Regions from separate parts of the Cohnella hashimotonis genome, predicted to be linked through region 1. Evidence: a T-box and tRNA genes for the amino acid it is inferred to sense, from the RefSeq annotation. Region 1 holds a T-box; the other regions hold tRNA genes.

Region 1 (3,604 bases):
CTGGATACCTACCGGACCGGTGACGCGCGCGCTGAGCGCGCCTTCTTTGCCCGGGTCCGCTTCGAACGGATTGCTTCCGGTCAACTCTGCAGTTTGTTTTTTCAGTTCCGCAACGCTTTCCTTCAACTGATCCGTATCTGCATTTTTATCGAAGAATACGGGGGTTACGAGCGTGCTGCCATCTTCGGAAAGCTGAGCCTTGAGGGCTTCGGCGGGCATTTGATGGAGCGGAATTACAGAGGTCTGATGCGGGACCGGCGAGCTGGTCCATTGTCCCGCCAGCTTGCGGATCATTTCCAGATCGCCGTCCTCCAGACCGCCCTTCTTATGCCATACGATTAAAGCGGGCACGTCCGCGCCGCTGGCGAATTCCCGCTCCGCAACGGCGGCGGCCTGCACGGACGGCCTGCCGTCTGTCAGATTCGGCGCATTGTTGGTCTCCTGTTTGCCGACTTGCGGCAGCAGAACGCTTAAAAGGGCGGCCGCGACGATCCATACCGCGAGCGTCACCCATCGGCCGACGGGGCCCGTTACTCCTTTGCCATGAACGCGTACTTCCTTCACTCGAGCTCCCCCTCGCGATTCGATTGCGATATAATGAGTTATAATGTTACCGTCAATAATTATATATACCGGAAGGTTAATATTGCAACATGTTTGAGGGGAAGGCGCATCAATTGAAACAAAAACAAACAGGACGGGCCCCGGGGCGGCCCAAAGGAAATACGGACAGCCGGGCCGTTCTGCTCGGCGCCGCCTCGGCTCTTTTTATGGAATTCGGTTACGAGCCGGTGTCTTTGAATCAGATCGCGGAGCGCGCGGGCGTAACGAAGGCTTCGATTTATTATTATTTCAGCGGCAAATCGGAACTGTTCGCCGCGTCCGTGACCGAGATGATGGGGCGGATCTGCATATTCACGCGCCGGATTCTCGAGCAAGAAGGGACGCTCAGAGAGCGGCTGATCAAGGTGGCGGCCGCGAAGATGGCGGACACGCACGTCGAGTTCGAATCGATGATGCGCGAAGCGATCGCATCGCTAAGCGAGGAGCAGCGGCGCGAGATTCGCGAAGCGGAGCACCGCATACACGAAGTGCTGGCGGAATGCTTTGCCGAGGCGGCCGTCCGCGGGGAGATGCGGGGCGGCGAAGATCCGCTGCTGCTGGCGCATGCTTTTTCGTCGCTGCTGATGGTCGGCAGCCGCGATTACGGCGGCGATGCTCGCGAGGACTTGCCCGAGCGGATCGTCGACTTGTTCTGGCATGGCGCGGGACCGCGCGCTTGACACGGATTGACGGCAACCGCTATAATCGAGGCAATAAAGGCTGTGAAGAGGAAAAGTAATCGTGCAGCGTCAACCCAGAGAACCGGCGGAAGGTGCGAGCCGGCTGACGTCAGCGACGAACTCGCCTTGGAGCCCCGCGTGCAATCCATGTCCAGGCTTGTCGCCTGGCGGGCAAGCGCGGCGAGTCCCTCCGCGTTAAGGAGGAAGAGTGGACGGCATGCCCAGGCAGGGCTGGCGTCAACTAGGGTGGTACCGCGAGTTTAACCTCTCGTCCCTAGCGTGATTTCGCTGGGGCGGGAGGTTTTTTGACGTTTTAAACGAGCAGTCAGACGGAAGGGGCAGCATGAACCATGGTACAAGACAACAATCAACCCGGCTACAAGCCGCAGACGCTTGAACCCAAGTGGCAGCGCTACTGGGACGAGAACAAGACGTTCCGCACGACGGAGGACCCGGGCAAGGAGAAGTTTTACGCGCTCGACATGTTCCCGTATCCGTCCGGCGCCGGACTGCACGTCGGACATCCCGAAGGCTACACGGCGACCGATATTGTCAGCCGCTACAAGCGAATGCGCGGATTCAACGTGCTGCATCCAATGGGCTGGGACGCGTTCGGACTGCCGGCGGAGCAATACGCGCTCCAGACGGGGCGTCATCCGCGCGAGATCACGGTGGAGAATATCGACAATTTCCGCCGCCAGATCAAGTCGCTCGGCTTTTCCTACGATTGGGACCGCGAGTTCAGCACGACCGATCCCGACTATTATAAATGGACCCAGTGGATTTTTATCCAGCTTTACAAAAAGGGACTCGCCTACGTCGCCGAAGTGCCTGTCAACTGGTGTCCGGCGCTCGGTACGGTGCTCGCGAACGAAGAGGTCATCAACGGGCTGAGCGAACGCGGCAACCACCCGGTCATCCGCAAGCCGATGCGCCAGTGGATGCTCAAGATTACCGAATACGCCGAGCGGCTGCTCGAGGATCTCGAGGAGCTCGACTGGTCGGAGAGCATCAAGGACATGCAGCGCAACTGGATCGGCAAGTCGACGGGCGCCGAGGTGACCTTTGCGATCGACGGCCATGCCGACGCCTCGCTCACGGTGTTCACGACGCGTCCGGATACGCTGTTCGGCGCCACGTATTGCGTGCTGGCGCCGGAGCACGAGCTTGTGTCGGCCATCGCTTCCACCGCGCAGAAGGCGGATGTCGAGGCTTATGTCGAGCAGGCTGCGCGCAAGAGCGATCTCGAGCGGACCGATCTGGCCAAGGACAAGACGGGCGTCTTCACGGGCGCATATGCGGTCAATCCGGTGAACGGCGAGCTCGTGCCGATCTGGATCGCCGATTACGTGCTCGGCGGCTACGGCACGGGCGCGATCATGGCCGTGCCGGGCCATGATGAGCGGGACTGGGCGTTTGCGAAAAAGTTTGGGCTGCCGATCGTCGAGGTCGTCAGCGGCGGCAACGTCGAAGAAGCGGCGCATGCCGGAGAAGGCGAACACGTCAATTCGGGCTTCCTGAACGGCCTGTCCACGCCTGACGCGATCGCGAAGAGCATCGCCTGGCTGGAGGAGCAGGGCAAAGGCCGCGGCAAGGTTACTTACAGGCTGCGCGATTGGCTGTTCAGCCGCCAGCGCTATTGGGGCGAGCCGATTCCGGTCCTGCACTTCGAGGACGGCAGCATGGAGACGGTGCCTGAGGATGAGCTTCCGCTGCTGCTGCCTGAAGTCGACGCGATTACGCCTTCGGGCACGGGCGAGTCGCCGCTTGCCACCGTCGAGGACTGGGTGAACGTGACGCTGCCGGACGGTCGCAAGGCGCGCCGGGAGACGAATACGATGCCCCAATGGGCGGGCAGCTGCTGGTATTACCTGCGGTTTATCGATCCGAAGAACGCGGACGCGATCTGCGATCCGGCCAAGCAGCGGGAATGGCTGCCGGTCGACCTTTACATCGGCGGCGCCGAGCATGCCGTGCTTCACTTGCTCTATGCGCGATTCTGGCACAAGGTGCTGTACGATCTGGGCGTCGTGGCGACCAAGGAGCCGTTCCACAAGCTCGTCAACCAAGGCATGATCCTCGGCACGAACAACGAAAAGATGTCCAAGTCGCGCGGCAACGTCATCAATCCCGACGACATCGTCGGCGAGTTCGGCGCGGATACGCTGCGCGTGTATGAAATGTTCATGGGGCCGCTCGAAGCGACGAAGCCGTGGAATACGAACGGCGTCGAGGGTATGTACCGCTTCCTCGGCCGCGTTTGGCGCTTGTTCGTCGGGGAGAACGGCGAGCTTAGCGAAAAGATCACGGATACGGCGGGC
Region 2 (3,604 bases), 4.1 Mb from region 1:
ACATCACCAGTGTGAAGTGAAGACTACGACTTGGGTAGGGGAGCGTTGAATGCGGGTTGAAGTCGGACCGAGAGGACCGGTGGACTGCATTCAAGTGAGAATGCCGGTATGAGTAACGAAAAGACAGGTGAGAATCCTGTCCGCCGAAAGCCTAAGGGTTCCTGAGGAAGGTTCGTCCGCTCAGGGTAAGTCGGGACCTAAGGCGAGGCCGAAAGGCGTAGTCGAAGGACAACAGGTTGAAATTCCTGTACCACCGTAATCCGTTATGAGCGATGGGGGGACGCAGGAGGGCAAGAACGCGAGCTGATGGAATAGCTCGTCCAAGCAGTGAGGGGTGCATGTAGGCAAATCCGCATGCTTTAACCTTGAGCTGTGATGGGGAGGGAAAATTACAGTACCGAAGGTTCCGTGCTCACGCTGCCGAGAAAAGCCTCTAGCCAGGAGAAGGTGCCCGTACCGCAAACCGACACAGGTAGGCGAGAAGAGAATTCTAAGGCGCGCGGAAGAACTCTCGTTAAGGAACTCGGCAAAATGACCCCGTAACTTCGGGAGAAGGGGTGCCTCGGTAGGGTGAATAGCCCGAGGGGGCCGCAGTGAATAGGCCCAAGCGACTGTTTAGCAAAAACACAGGTCTGTGCGAAGCCGTAAGGCGAAGTATACGGGCTGACGCCTGCCCGGTGCTGGAAGGTTAAGGGGAGCGGTTAGGGGCAACCCGAAGCTGTGAACCGAAGCCCCAGTAAACGGCGGCCGTAACTATAACGGTCCTAAGGTAGCGAAATTCCTTGTCAGGTAAATTCTGACCCGCACGAATGGCGTAACGACTTGGGCGCTGTCTCAACGAGAGATCCGGTGAAATTTTAGTACCTGTGAAGATGCAGGTTACCCGCGACGTGACGGAAAGACCCCATGGAGCTTTACTGTAGCTTGATATTGAACTTGGGTACGGTCTGTACAGGATAGGTGGGAGCCTAAGAAGTTGGAGCGCAAGCTTCAATGGAGGCGCCGTTGGGATACCACCCTGATCGTATCTAGGTTCTAACCTGTCACCGTGAATCCGGTGAAGGGACCGTGTCAGGCGGACAGTTTGACTGGGGCGGTCGCCTCCTAAAGCGTAACGGAGGCGCCCCAAGGTTCCCTCAGAATGGTTGGAAATCATTCGAAGAGTGCAAAGGCATAAGGGAGCTTGACTGCGAGACCTACAAGTCGAGCAGGGACGAAAGTCGGGCTTAGTGATCCGGTGGTACCGAATGGAAGGGCCATCGCTCAACGGATAAAAGCTACCCTGGGGATAACAGGCTTATCTCCCCCAAGAGTCCACATCGACGGGGAGGTTTGGCACCTCGATGTCGGCTCATCGCATCCTGGGGCTGAAGTAGGTCCCAAGGGTTGGGCTGTTCGCCCATTAAAGCGGTACGCGAGCTGGGTTCAGAACGTCGTGAGACAGTTCGGTCCCTATCTGTCGCGGGCGTAGGAAATTTGAGAGGGGCTGTCCTTAGTACGAGAGGACCGGGATGGACGCACCGCTGGTGTACCAGTTGTTCCGCCAGGAGCATCGCTGGGTAGCCAAGTGCGGGAGGGATAAGCGCTGAAAGCATCTAAGCGCGAAGCCCGCCTCAAGATGAGATTTCCCAATTAGTAAGACCCCTTGGAGAACACGAGGTTGATAGGCTCGGGGTGGAAGCGCAGCAATGCGTGCAGCTGACGAGTACTAATCGGTCGAGGGCTTATCCTACTGTTCCGATCTAGGAACAAACGGCAAGCCGCACAGGCAAGAGCATTTCTAAGCGCAGGTTCGTTTCGCATCCGGTTTTCAGGGCGCAAGCTCTGTAAAACATAAGCTCTCATAGCTCAGTAGGTAGAGTGCATCCATGGTAAGGATGAGGTCACCGGTTCGATCCCGGTTGAGAGCTCCAGCTTTATGGCCCGTTGGTCAAGCGGTTAAGACACCTCCCTTTCACGGAGGTAACGGGGGTTCGATTCCCCCACGGGTCACCATACATACGGAGGCTTAGCTCAGCCGGGAGAGCATCTGCCTTACAAGCAGAGGGTCGGGGGTTCGATCCCCTCAGCCTCCACCATCCATTATCTTATCCGTTGGGGATTAGCCAAGCGGTAAGGCAACGGACTTTGACTCCGTCACTCCTAGGTTCGAATCCTAGATCCCCAGCCATTTGGTTTTTACAAGCGGCTTTTCATTGGCCATATGCGCGTATGGCGGAATTGGCAGACGCACCAGACTTAGGATCTGGCGGGCAACCGTGGGGGTTCAAGTCCCTCTACGCGCACCATATGAAAGTGATTAACCTTTAGTTCATTCGAGCTAAAGGTTTTATTTGTTTTCTTCTCTCATTCGAAAAATAAGCTTAAAGGAGAGATCCAATGGGCAAGGGGAAAGGATTTCATCCGGATCTTATTACGTTGATGACTGGCATGAAGCCTCTGACGGGTAAGACTCCGACAGTAACGATGCTGCCCGGAAGTGCAAAAAAGCTGGTTGTAAAACACTTAAACAGGATCAAGCCGTTTTATAAGCCGAATAAGCAGCGGCTAAGGTGCGGACACTGCGGTTACGTGGGAAACTATGATCTCGGATTAATTGTATTGGACGTCGGCGGCTGGAAAAAAGCGGCGGAAGATGCAGCTAAATCAGGCTCGGATCCACAGCAAAATATGAGGAGCCTACTCGACCACTCACAATTTACCGGTTATTTTCGTTGTGTCGAGTGTAATGCTGCGGGGGCATGGGAATTTACCACGGCATTTTTCGGAATTGAGTTAATGGGGTATGTGTTACGGGCCAAGTTTGAGAAAGAAGACCTGGATTCAGGATATATGATTGGCAGGATACAATTGCATAACGGTATGAGCCCGCAATGGGCAACGCAAGGCGAAGAAGGTTTTTTAAAGCAGCTCAGGAAAGAGCCTGACAACAGTTTGCTATGGAACAAATTGGGCAACTTGTATATTAAGGGTGGAAGGCCGGATTTGGCGGCAGCCGTGTTCGAGTATTCGATCAGCATCGACCAGGCGCAGGTAGAATCTCACTATTCGTTGGGCAGTTTGCTGTTTGATATTGAGGAATGGGAGCTTGCCGCGAAGCATCTGCGTCAGTCTCTCGCATATGCTCGTTTTTACACCAAGCTTGATTCTTTGAGGCTGCGCGAACTTTTGGCAAACGGGCTAAGCATGCTGTTTGATATGAATCGTGGGCTTCAAAATAAAGTTTCCTTTCTGCCTACGGAAGAGGAGCTTGCAGCAACAAGAGAGAGCAATGAAACGGCGTCTCCGCAATCACCTGCTTTACAATCCTATGAATTTGCCTTGCGTTCCGGTGATGTGGAGTCCTTCCTGCCAGTAGCTGAGTTTTATATGGGCGGGCGGTTAGACGAAATGCCCGATCATGAACGATTGCTAAACAAGTTTGTATCCGAGCCTTTGCCGATCGATGGGGAGCAGACGGCAATGACAGAGAAGAAGGCTTATCCGGAGAAGGGATGGGGGTCCGCGCATCAGCCGATTGTGGTCAAGTTGAACTCTCCTGATCGAGCGGCACAGGTTACACAAGTATGCGAACATTTTACCTGGAATTATATATTGGGCATGG
Region 3 (3,604 bases), 870 kb from region 1:
GCCCGCTCATCATGATATCGCTGGAAAATTGAATGAGACCCGTGTTAGCGGCCGTACTGGCGGAAGCGACGCGCTTCTCCTCGACCAGAACGGCGGGGATGCCGGCTTCGGCGAGCGTCGCCGCGCAGATCGCGCCGGTCATCCCGCCGCCGATAATCGCGACCTGCGTCATCGCGCGTTCGCGAAGGGAAGGGTATGTAGGGAAGAAGGACATCGTTTTTGGCCAGTATAAGGAACCGTCGTGCAGCTTGTGTTCGTTCATGGCGGATAGCCCCTTTGTCGAATCCGTATATTACTTCATGCTTAACCGGTTACGACAATCGTTGAAACGAGGGGAGCTGCGAACGTTACAACCATTTTTTTCGCTTGTAGAACCACCAGAGCGATCCCGCGATTATGACCATGACGAGCAGGACTGCGGGATAGCCGTATTTCCAACTCAGCTCGGGCATGTCGCGAAAGTTCATCCCGTACAAGCCGACGACGAAGGTCAGCGGGAGGAAGATGGAGCTGACGATCGTGAGCGTCTTCATGATCTCGTTCATCCGGTCCGACTTCATATTAAGCTGCAGCTCGAGAAGGCCGGACAGCGATTCGCGGAAGGCGTCGATCGAATCGAGCACACGCGAGACGTGATCGTAGATATCGATGAAGTATACGTCTGCTTCCGCTCTGGTGTAGGGGAACTGATGGTGGGTCAGCTGCGCGAGCGCCGCTTTTTCGTCTGCCATAATCCGTCTGACCGTATGCAGCTTTCGCTTGAGGCGAAAGACGTCCCCGGCGATTTTGACGTGCGGATTGCGGAAGATGGCGCGCTCGTGCTTGTCCAGCACATTTTCAACCTTGTCCGTCAGGTCCGCGTAGTCGTCGACGCAGCGGTCGAGGAGGCGGTAGAGGATGACCCCGGAAAAGGTCATGAACCGCTCCGGCGCGGCGCGGAAGTCCCGCGCGGCTGCTTCCACCGAACTCGCGGATTGCGGGGCTACCGTGATGATGTAGTTGGGACCGATGACGTGCTCCATCTCGATCGTCGTCAGGTCCTGTCCGACCTCGAAAAAAGTGAGGAGCATATGCTTGTCGTAGCGGTCGAGCTTGGGGCGCTGGTTCAGCTTAATGCAATCCTCGACGATCAGCGGATGGCAGCAGAATACGTCCCGCAGCACGCGCTCGATTTCCTCCTGCGAGGCGGCGATCAGCGGCACCCAGGCGACTTCGCCTTCGCCGGGCACCCGGATGCCGGTCTCTTCGACGCGCTGCGTCGATTCATTGTATAGAAGCATTTGGGTCATGTGTGGCGCCCCTTTCATGGTCTAAGCATACACCACAAAAAAACTTTTAAAAAATTGCGCAAAGGTACTTGCGAAACCGAAATGCGTGTTATATAATCATTTTTGTCGCCCGAGAGAGAACGCGATAAACAAGCGGATTGGTGCTAATGCGGCCCGTTGGTCAAGCGGTTAAGACACCTCCCTTTCACGGAGGTAACGGGGGTTCGATTCCCCCACGGGTCACCAACTTAAGTACGAGCCATTAGCTCAGTTGGTAGAGCACCTGACTTTTAATCAGGGTGTCGAAGGTTCGAGTCCTTCATGGCTCACCACCTTCGGTCAACAGGATCGAACGTCAGCAAGCAAGGGCTTTGAGAAGTTCCCCGGCACTGCCGCTTGGAGAACAGCAACACTTTTAATATGCGGTCGTGGCGGAATGGCAGACGCACCAGCTTGAGGGGCTGGCGGTAGCAATACCGTGGAGGTTCGAGTCCTCTCGACCGCACCATAACTTTAACGACGAAATCCCTTGATGCATAAGGGTTTTTTTATTTTTACCGGAGCGGTGAGGGCTCGATTGTTGGGGAATGCTTGTTCTAAACAGATTAAATTTATCGACAGTCGCCGGCTTGCCTTCTTCGTAACGTGTGCATACCGAGGCGCTCGCCGATCGGCTTGTGTCGGTGGAAAAGCTGCAGATCGTCGATGAGCCGCCCGTATGGGCTGCTGCCGCCGTACAGGCAACGGTAAAGGCCAAACTGATCACACGCCATCGCGCGGCAGCTACGACTTTTACCGGCTGCTTACCGTGCTGTATCCTAAAGGCATTGTTTAATCATTCGCCCGGGGGGTTCGGCTCCAGGGCTTGTGACTTTACATATTCGCCGTAAAACTGGAGTCAACTTTACAACGAAATGTACTGCTGATTCGATTGCAACCATTCGGCAAAAACGAGGGGATTTTTGCAACCAAAACTAAAACCCGAAGCGACCGCTTTTTTGTGCGCATCATCCCACTTCGACCAGAGACCCATAATATCCCGCTTTCAAAAGATTTTGCACCAAGTCTATCAAAAATAGGAATATCTGATCACATTATGACTATCCAGTTATGAATTTGCGAACGCTGGAGTTCGAAGCATCCTGCGGCGAGTCCAAATCCGAAACCGCACTCGCTCACGATCCGCGGCTCCATGTAAACGAAGTTTTTTGTCCTGCCCCGTGACCAGTCCGCTGGCGACGACGCGGAGAGCCTTCTCGCGAGCTGCCTCAGCAAATTCGATTATCCCAGCCGGACGCCCTTTATAATGCGCGAGCCACCCGAATTCGTCGTGGCGATATCCGGCGATCGTCGCTTCGACGTGTTCCTAGTTGATGATCTTGATCCACAGCGGATCCTGGAGGCCGACGTAAGGGCTGTTGTCTCGCTTAGCGACAGTGTCCTCAAGCTTCCGCTGCCTGATCACCTCGAACAGGTCCGTTCCCGGCCGATCCACGCTCATCACGTTACTATAGAAAGTTTGTAACGAATGATATCGAAAACAAAATAATGAACTGGCCACGACGCTTCAGTTTCCTGTATCTTTCGTTCCTGCTTGAGCTGGAAGCGTTACATGATCGACTCGAAGTAAACGGCACCAGTCACCGGGTCCATGCGTGCGACCTCGCCAACTAGGAGAGCGTCTGAGACGTTAGCCAGTGTTAAGTCATAAAGTTCTGGGTATTGGGGCGTGTATAACGTCTCGTGCCTCGTAAAGAGCGAGAGGTGGCCGTCTTGCACGGAAAGTTCCTGGCGGTGCCCGTCAATCTTTGGTTCGAAAAGATATCGGGGATCATCGAAGGGTTCTTCGCGCTTTGTCAGGAGTATAGGAGGGAGGAACTTACAGCGGGCGCCTTTCTTGGATGTTCCTTCAATTGTAGCAAAAGGCTGCGGATTTTGTATCCCGGTAAGTATTATAACTCTCAATCGTAATGTAAAATTTTGTAGATAAACAGACTTATAAAACCTTAATTTCCCTTGTATGATTATGGAACTACATAATGGGGAGTGGTTTGGTTTTGAAGAAGGTTTTGCTCATGCTGTTTGCGCTAGTGTTATTTCTGCCGTTTATTGGGGCGCAGGAGAAAGCTTCGGCTTATGAGGGAGGATTAATTGCTCCAAATCTGTTTACAGATAGCCTAAATCAACCAGTAGAACAACTTACAGATAATAATGAAACTACATATACAGTAATAGGGAGCGGCGGCCAAGGCGTATGGTATTCATTTTCTTCCCCTAAGACCATAAAATCCTATAAAGTCAAAGCTAATTGGGATTTTAGTATTAAGTTTTATGAT
Region 4 (3,604 bases), 230 kb from region 1:
CCGATTATTCCGATATGCAGTTCGCGACGGAGGAGGAGCGCAAAAAGCAGCAGCAGCAGGATCCGCAAGAAAACCTGCGCGCGGTTATGTCCGGCGATAACCCCGTGGACGTGGTGATGACCGACATCGGTTCGATGAAAAAGCTGGCGTCGGACAATTTGCTGAAACCGCTCGACGATTATATCAAGCAGGACAAAATGGATTTATCCGACTTTTTGCCGGCCGTCATCGACACGATCAAGGCGCAGGGAGAGGGCCGCATTTACGGTCTGTCGCCGACTTTTTCAAGCAATGCTATCTTTTATAACAAAAAGCTGTTCGCGAATGCGAAGGTAGAGCCGCCAAGAGACGGCATGACGTGGAACGAGCTGTTTGCCTTGGCCCAGTCGATGAAAAGCGGCAAAGACAAGGATGCGGTGTACGGATTCGCTTTTAACAACTACGGCGGCGGGCTCAGCATGTATGACGCCCAATCCACGGTCGCGAGCTTCTCGCAAATGAGGATGTTCGATACGACCGGGGAGAAGATGACCGTCCATACGAAGACATGGGCCGATGCATGGTCCAAACCGATCCAGCTCTATAAAGACAAAGTCATCCCGCATGCCGAAGACATGCAGCAGTCGGCTTCCATGGCGTCATCCGACGGAAGCTACGCATACAACCCGTATCAAGGGAACGGATTCATCGGCGGCAAGATCGCGATGGTCGTCGGCGGCTATTATATGGTGAACGAGCTGATTAACTTCAATAAAAACGTGAGCAAAATGAAAAACGCCCAAGCGCTCGAATGGGACGTCGTGTCCATGCCGCAACTCGACAGCGGAGGCTCGAACGGCGTGTATCTGGGCAATCTGGCTTCGATCAATGCGAAAAGCGTCAATCCGGACGATGCCTGGGCTTTTATCAAGCACATGAACAGCGAGGAAGTGGCGAAGTTCAAGGCAAGAAGCCAGGGAGAGCTCAGCGTGCGTCAGAAGTTCATTCAGCCGAAGGATGGCGCGAACTATCGGATCGAGGCGTTTACCAATGTCAAAGTAAATACCGATGAGCTCGGCGACGCCGACCAAGCGTTGTACCGCGAGCGTCCGAATCTCAATCTCATCTCCGAGCTCGGCGGCTATCTGTTCCAGGAGGCGGCCGAGGGCAAAAAGACGGTCGACGAGGCGCTGGCCGAGTGGGACAGCAAGGGCAACGAGCTGCTGCAGAAAATCAAGTTGAATCCGACGGGAGATTTGTCCTCGGAGCTGCAGACCTACAGGGATGCGGCGCAATCCGGCATGAAAAATAGATTGCGGGCGGCCGCAGGGGAGGCAGTGGCAATCGAAGAATAAGAAGGTGCCTTCCGACCCGGCCGTCGGGGTTAAATCGTTTCCTATTCGAGCATCCTATACCCATAACGACCACATTCCGGAGGGACGGATAAGGGATGAAATGGGTGTACTGGTCGCGGCTCTACGATAGCAAATTCCAGGCGGGTTGCCTCGTCCGCCGCATCGAGAACGACGGCTGGCTGTTCGGCGTCGAGATGCCGCGGGAAGTAGAAGTGTACCGTTCGAGAAAAGGGAAGTTCGGCGTCCGGTACATGCCGTAATCGTGTTCAGAAGGACCTGCAGCAGCCTACGGTTGCGGCGGGTCCTCTTGTTATGGTATCGTCGACGGAGGAGATAAGCGGCCCGACGACCGCTTATTGCGACATCCTATTTGTGACGGGAGGGGAAGCAGATGAGAAGAATGCCGTTGTCCGCGGATACCGCGCAGAAGCTTGCCGCTCATTTGAAGGTGCCGCTGGAGCATCTGATGCATATGCCGCAGCATATCTTGATTCAGAAGCTGGCGGAAATGGCGGAAAAAGAAGCCGGAGCCGCCGCGGAGGCTGCTCAAGAAGAAAATGAGGAAAAAAAACAAAAAGAATAGCGATTTTTCCTTGACGGTTTATCCGTCTATGCGGTATATTAATTCTTGTCGCCATTGAGGGACACTTGATCGTTTAACGACGCGGGGTGGAGCAGCCCGGTAGCTCGTCGGGCTCATAACCCGAAGGCCGCAGGTTCAAATCCTGCCCCCGCAACCAATTTTAGCTTCCTCGTAGGATCATGACGAGGGCCCTTAGCTCAGTGGTTAGAGCTGTCGGCTCATAACCGATTGGTCGGGGGTTCGAGTCCCTCAGGGCCCACCACAGCGAGGAACGGTCAAGCGCCCGTATCCATCCATGCCGGGGTGGCGGAATTGGCAGACGCACAGGACTTAAAATCCTGCGATGGGTGACCATCGTACGGGTTCGACCCCCGTCCTCGGCACCACTAACATCAAGAATATCAAGGGATTTCAGCTCTAGCGGCTGGAATCTTTTTTCGTTTACGGAGCTGTATTGACAACATTTTGCTATAAAACCAATTCAGACCATATATTTCACCCCGTATAAAGCGATAGACTTCCGACAATTTTCCCTCAACAGAAGATAGTGCATATTTTAATGAATATAGTATTGAATTAATGCGGAGCGTATTTAAAGCTAAGTCTTCGGAAGAGGGAGTTGAGTCACCGCTCGGGGATCGCCCACTCCCCGTTCTCGGAACCTTTTATTTTCGACACATAATCACAAGCGTTCTCAGCTAAATTATACATGGGAGACCCAACATAAATATGATAGGATGGAGGCGATAAATGGTTCGGTTCTTACCTCATGACTGATAGGCGGAGGCAATCGTGTTCAGGCAGATCATCTCCTACACCCAGAAATATAGATTGAGTTACCGTATGATCGTGACGAATATTTGCATCGCCGTATTGCCCATTATCCTGTTAGGATCGGTGGGTTATTTTTCGTACATCCACATGATGAAACAGAATGCGCTCGACGGAATTGATCGGTTCGTTATTCAAACCAACAATCGATTTGACGAGTATTTTGGCCGGATGGATCTGCTGTCTAAGTCCATCTTCTATAATCGAAACGTGCAGCAAATCATGCTGGAGAACCTATCTTGGCAGGAATCCGATGCTCTGCTTAGAAACTTAAACGCGTACATGTCATTGGACCCGACGATCAAGGGCGTCGGTATGATCAACTTCGAAGATTTTCGAATTGTCTCTACGGGGCAGCTCATGACCGAAGAGATGCTGAATTATATTCGGAGGAAGCAGCAATCCAACCTGGTAAAGTCCCAGATCCAAATCTCGCCTCCTCTCGAAACGATAAAAGAAGAGAAGAGGTTGCTCGCTTTCAGGCAAATCAAATCCGTCCAGCAGAACAGTTATTTGCAAGGTCTATACATCGGGGTCATGCAGCTTGATATCGAATGGATACGTCAAATTCTGCAAACGGGGAATTGGAATGATAAAGCGTATCTTTATATCGTGAATGAGAACGGAGATTTGATCGGTTCCTCGACGAACCAGCTTGAATATTCGAAGATCCAAGCTCTCTCCGCGTTAATAAAGGACGAGAAAGTTTCCAATATCCGAATCGATCAAACGAAATACTTGTATAGATCGATTCCAATCCAGAGTTTAGGCTGGAAGTTCATTGCCCTGATCAATACGGATAAGCTAGTTGAAAGAGCGACGGTTATCCCCTATACCTTAATCGCGGCGATCGTCT

Evidence for each region. The T-box of region 1 lies ahead of leuS (leucine--tRNA ligase). A T-box ahead of a tRNA ligase gene usually reads a tRNA of that ligase, here a tRNA-Leu.
Region 2: it encodes a tRNA-Leu, which carries the amino acid that the T-box ahead of leuS (leucine--tRNA ligase) is inferred to sense. The anticodon was not compared.
Region 3: it encodes a tRNA-Leu, which carries the amino acid that the T-box ahead of leuS (leucine--tRNA ligase) is inferred to sense. The anticodon was not compared.
Region 4: it encodes a tRNA-Leu, which carries the amino acid that the T-box ahead of leuS (leucine--tRNA ligase) is inferred to sense. The anticodon was not compared.

Annotation. Positions count from the first base shown of each region.
Region 1 is NZ_JAGRPV010000001.1:4,235,040-4,238,643, reverse strand. It holds gene KB449_RS17145 (MMPL family transporter) at 1-564, opposite strand, end outside; gene KB449_RS17140 (TetR/AcrR family transcriptional regulator) at 678-1,283, shown strand; T-box leader at 1,317-1,562, shown strand; gene leuS (leucine--tRNA ligase) at 1,634-3,604, shown strand, end outside.
Region 2 is NZ_JAGRPV010000001.1:103,912-107,515, forward strand. It holds rRNA gene KB449_RS00535 (23S ribosomal RNA) at 1-1,732, shown strand, start outside; tRNA gene KB449_RS00540 (tRNA-Thr) at 1,838-1,913, shown strand; tRNA gene KB449_RS00545 (tRNA-Glu) at 1,921-1,995, shown strand; tRNA gene KB449_RS00550 (tRNA-Val) at 2,003-2,078, shown strand; tRNA gene KB449_RS00555 (tRNA-Gln) at 2,096-2,170, shown strand; tRNA gene KB449_RS00560 (tRNA-Leu) at 2,206-2,288, shown strand; gene KB449_RS00565 (SEC-C metal-binding domain-containing protein) at 2,380-3,604, shown strand, end outside.
Region 3 is NZ_JAGRPV010000001.1:5,101,476-5,105,079, reverse strand. It holds gene KB449_RS20620 (NAD(P)/FAD-dependent oxidoreductase) at 1-262, opposite strand, end outside; gene corA (magnesium/cobalt transporter CorA) at 348-1,289, opposite strand; tRNA gene KB449_RS20610 (tRNA-Glu) at 1,440-1,514, shown strand; tRNA gene KB449_RS20605 (tRNA-Lys) at 1,525-1,600, shown strand; tRNA gene KB449_RS20600 (tRNA-Leu) at 1,691-1,776, shown strand; gene KB449_RS20595 (fibronectin type III domain-containing protein) at 3,326-3,604, shown strand, end outside.
Region 4 is NZ_JAGRPV010000001.1:4,006,498-4,010,101, reverse strand. It holds gene KB449_RS16170 (ABC transporter substrate-binding protein) at 1-1,334, shown strand, start outside; gene KB449_RS16165 (hypothetical protein) at 1,430-1,594, shown strand; gene KB449_RS16160 (YycC family protein) at 1,726-1,917, shown strand; tRNA gene KB449_RS16155 (tRNA-Met) at 1,998-2,074, shown strand; tRNA gene KB449_RS16150 (tRNA-Ile) at 2,104-2,179, shown strand; tRNA gene KB449_RS16145 (tRNA-Leu) at 2,215-2,303, shown strand; gene KB449_RS36510 (sensor histidine kinase) at 2,710-3,604, shown strand, end outside.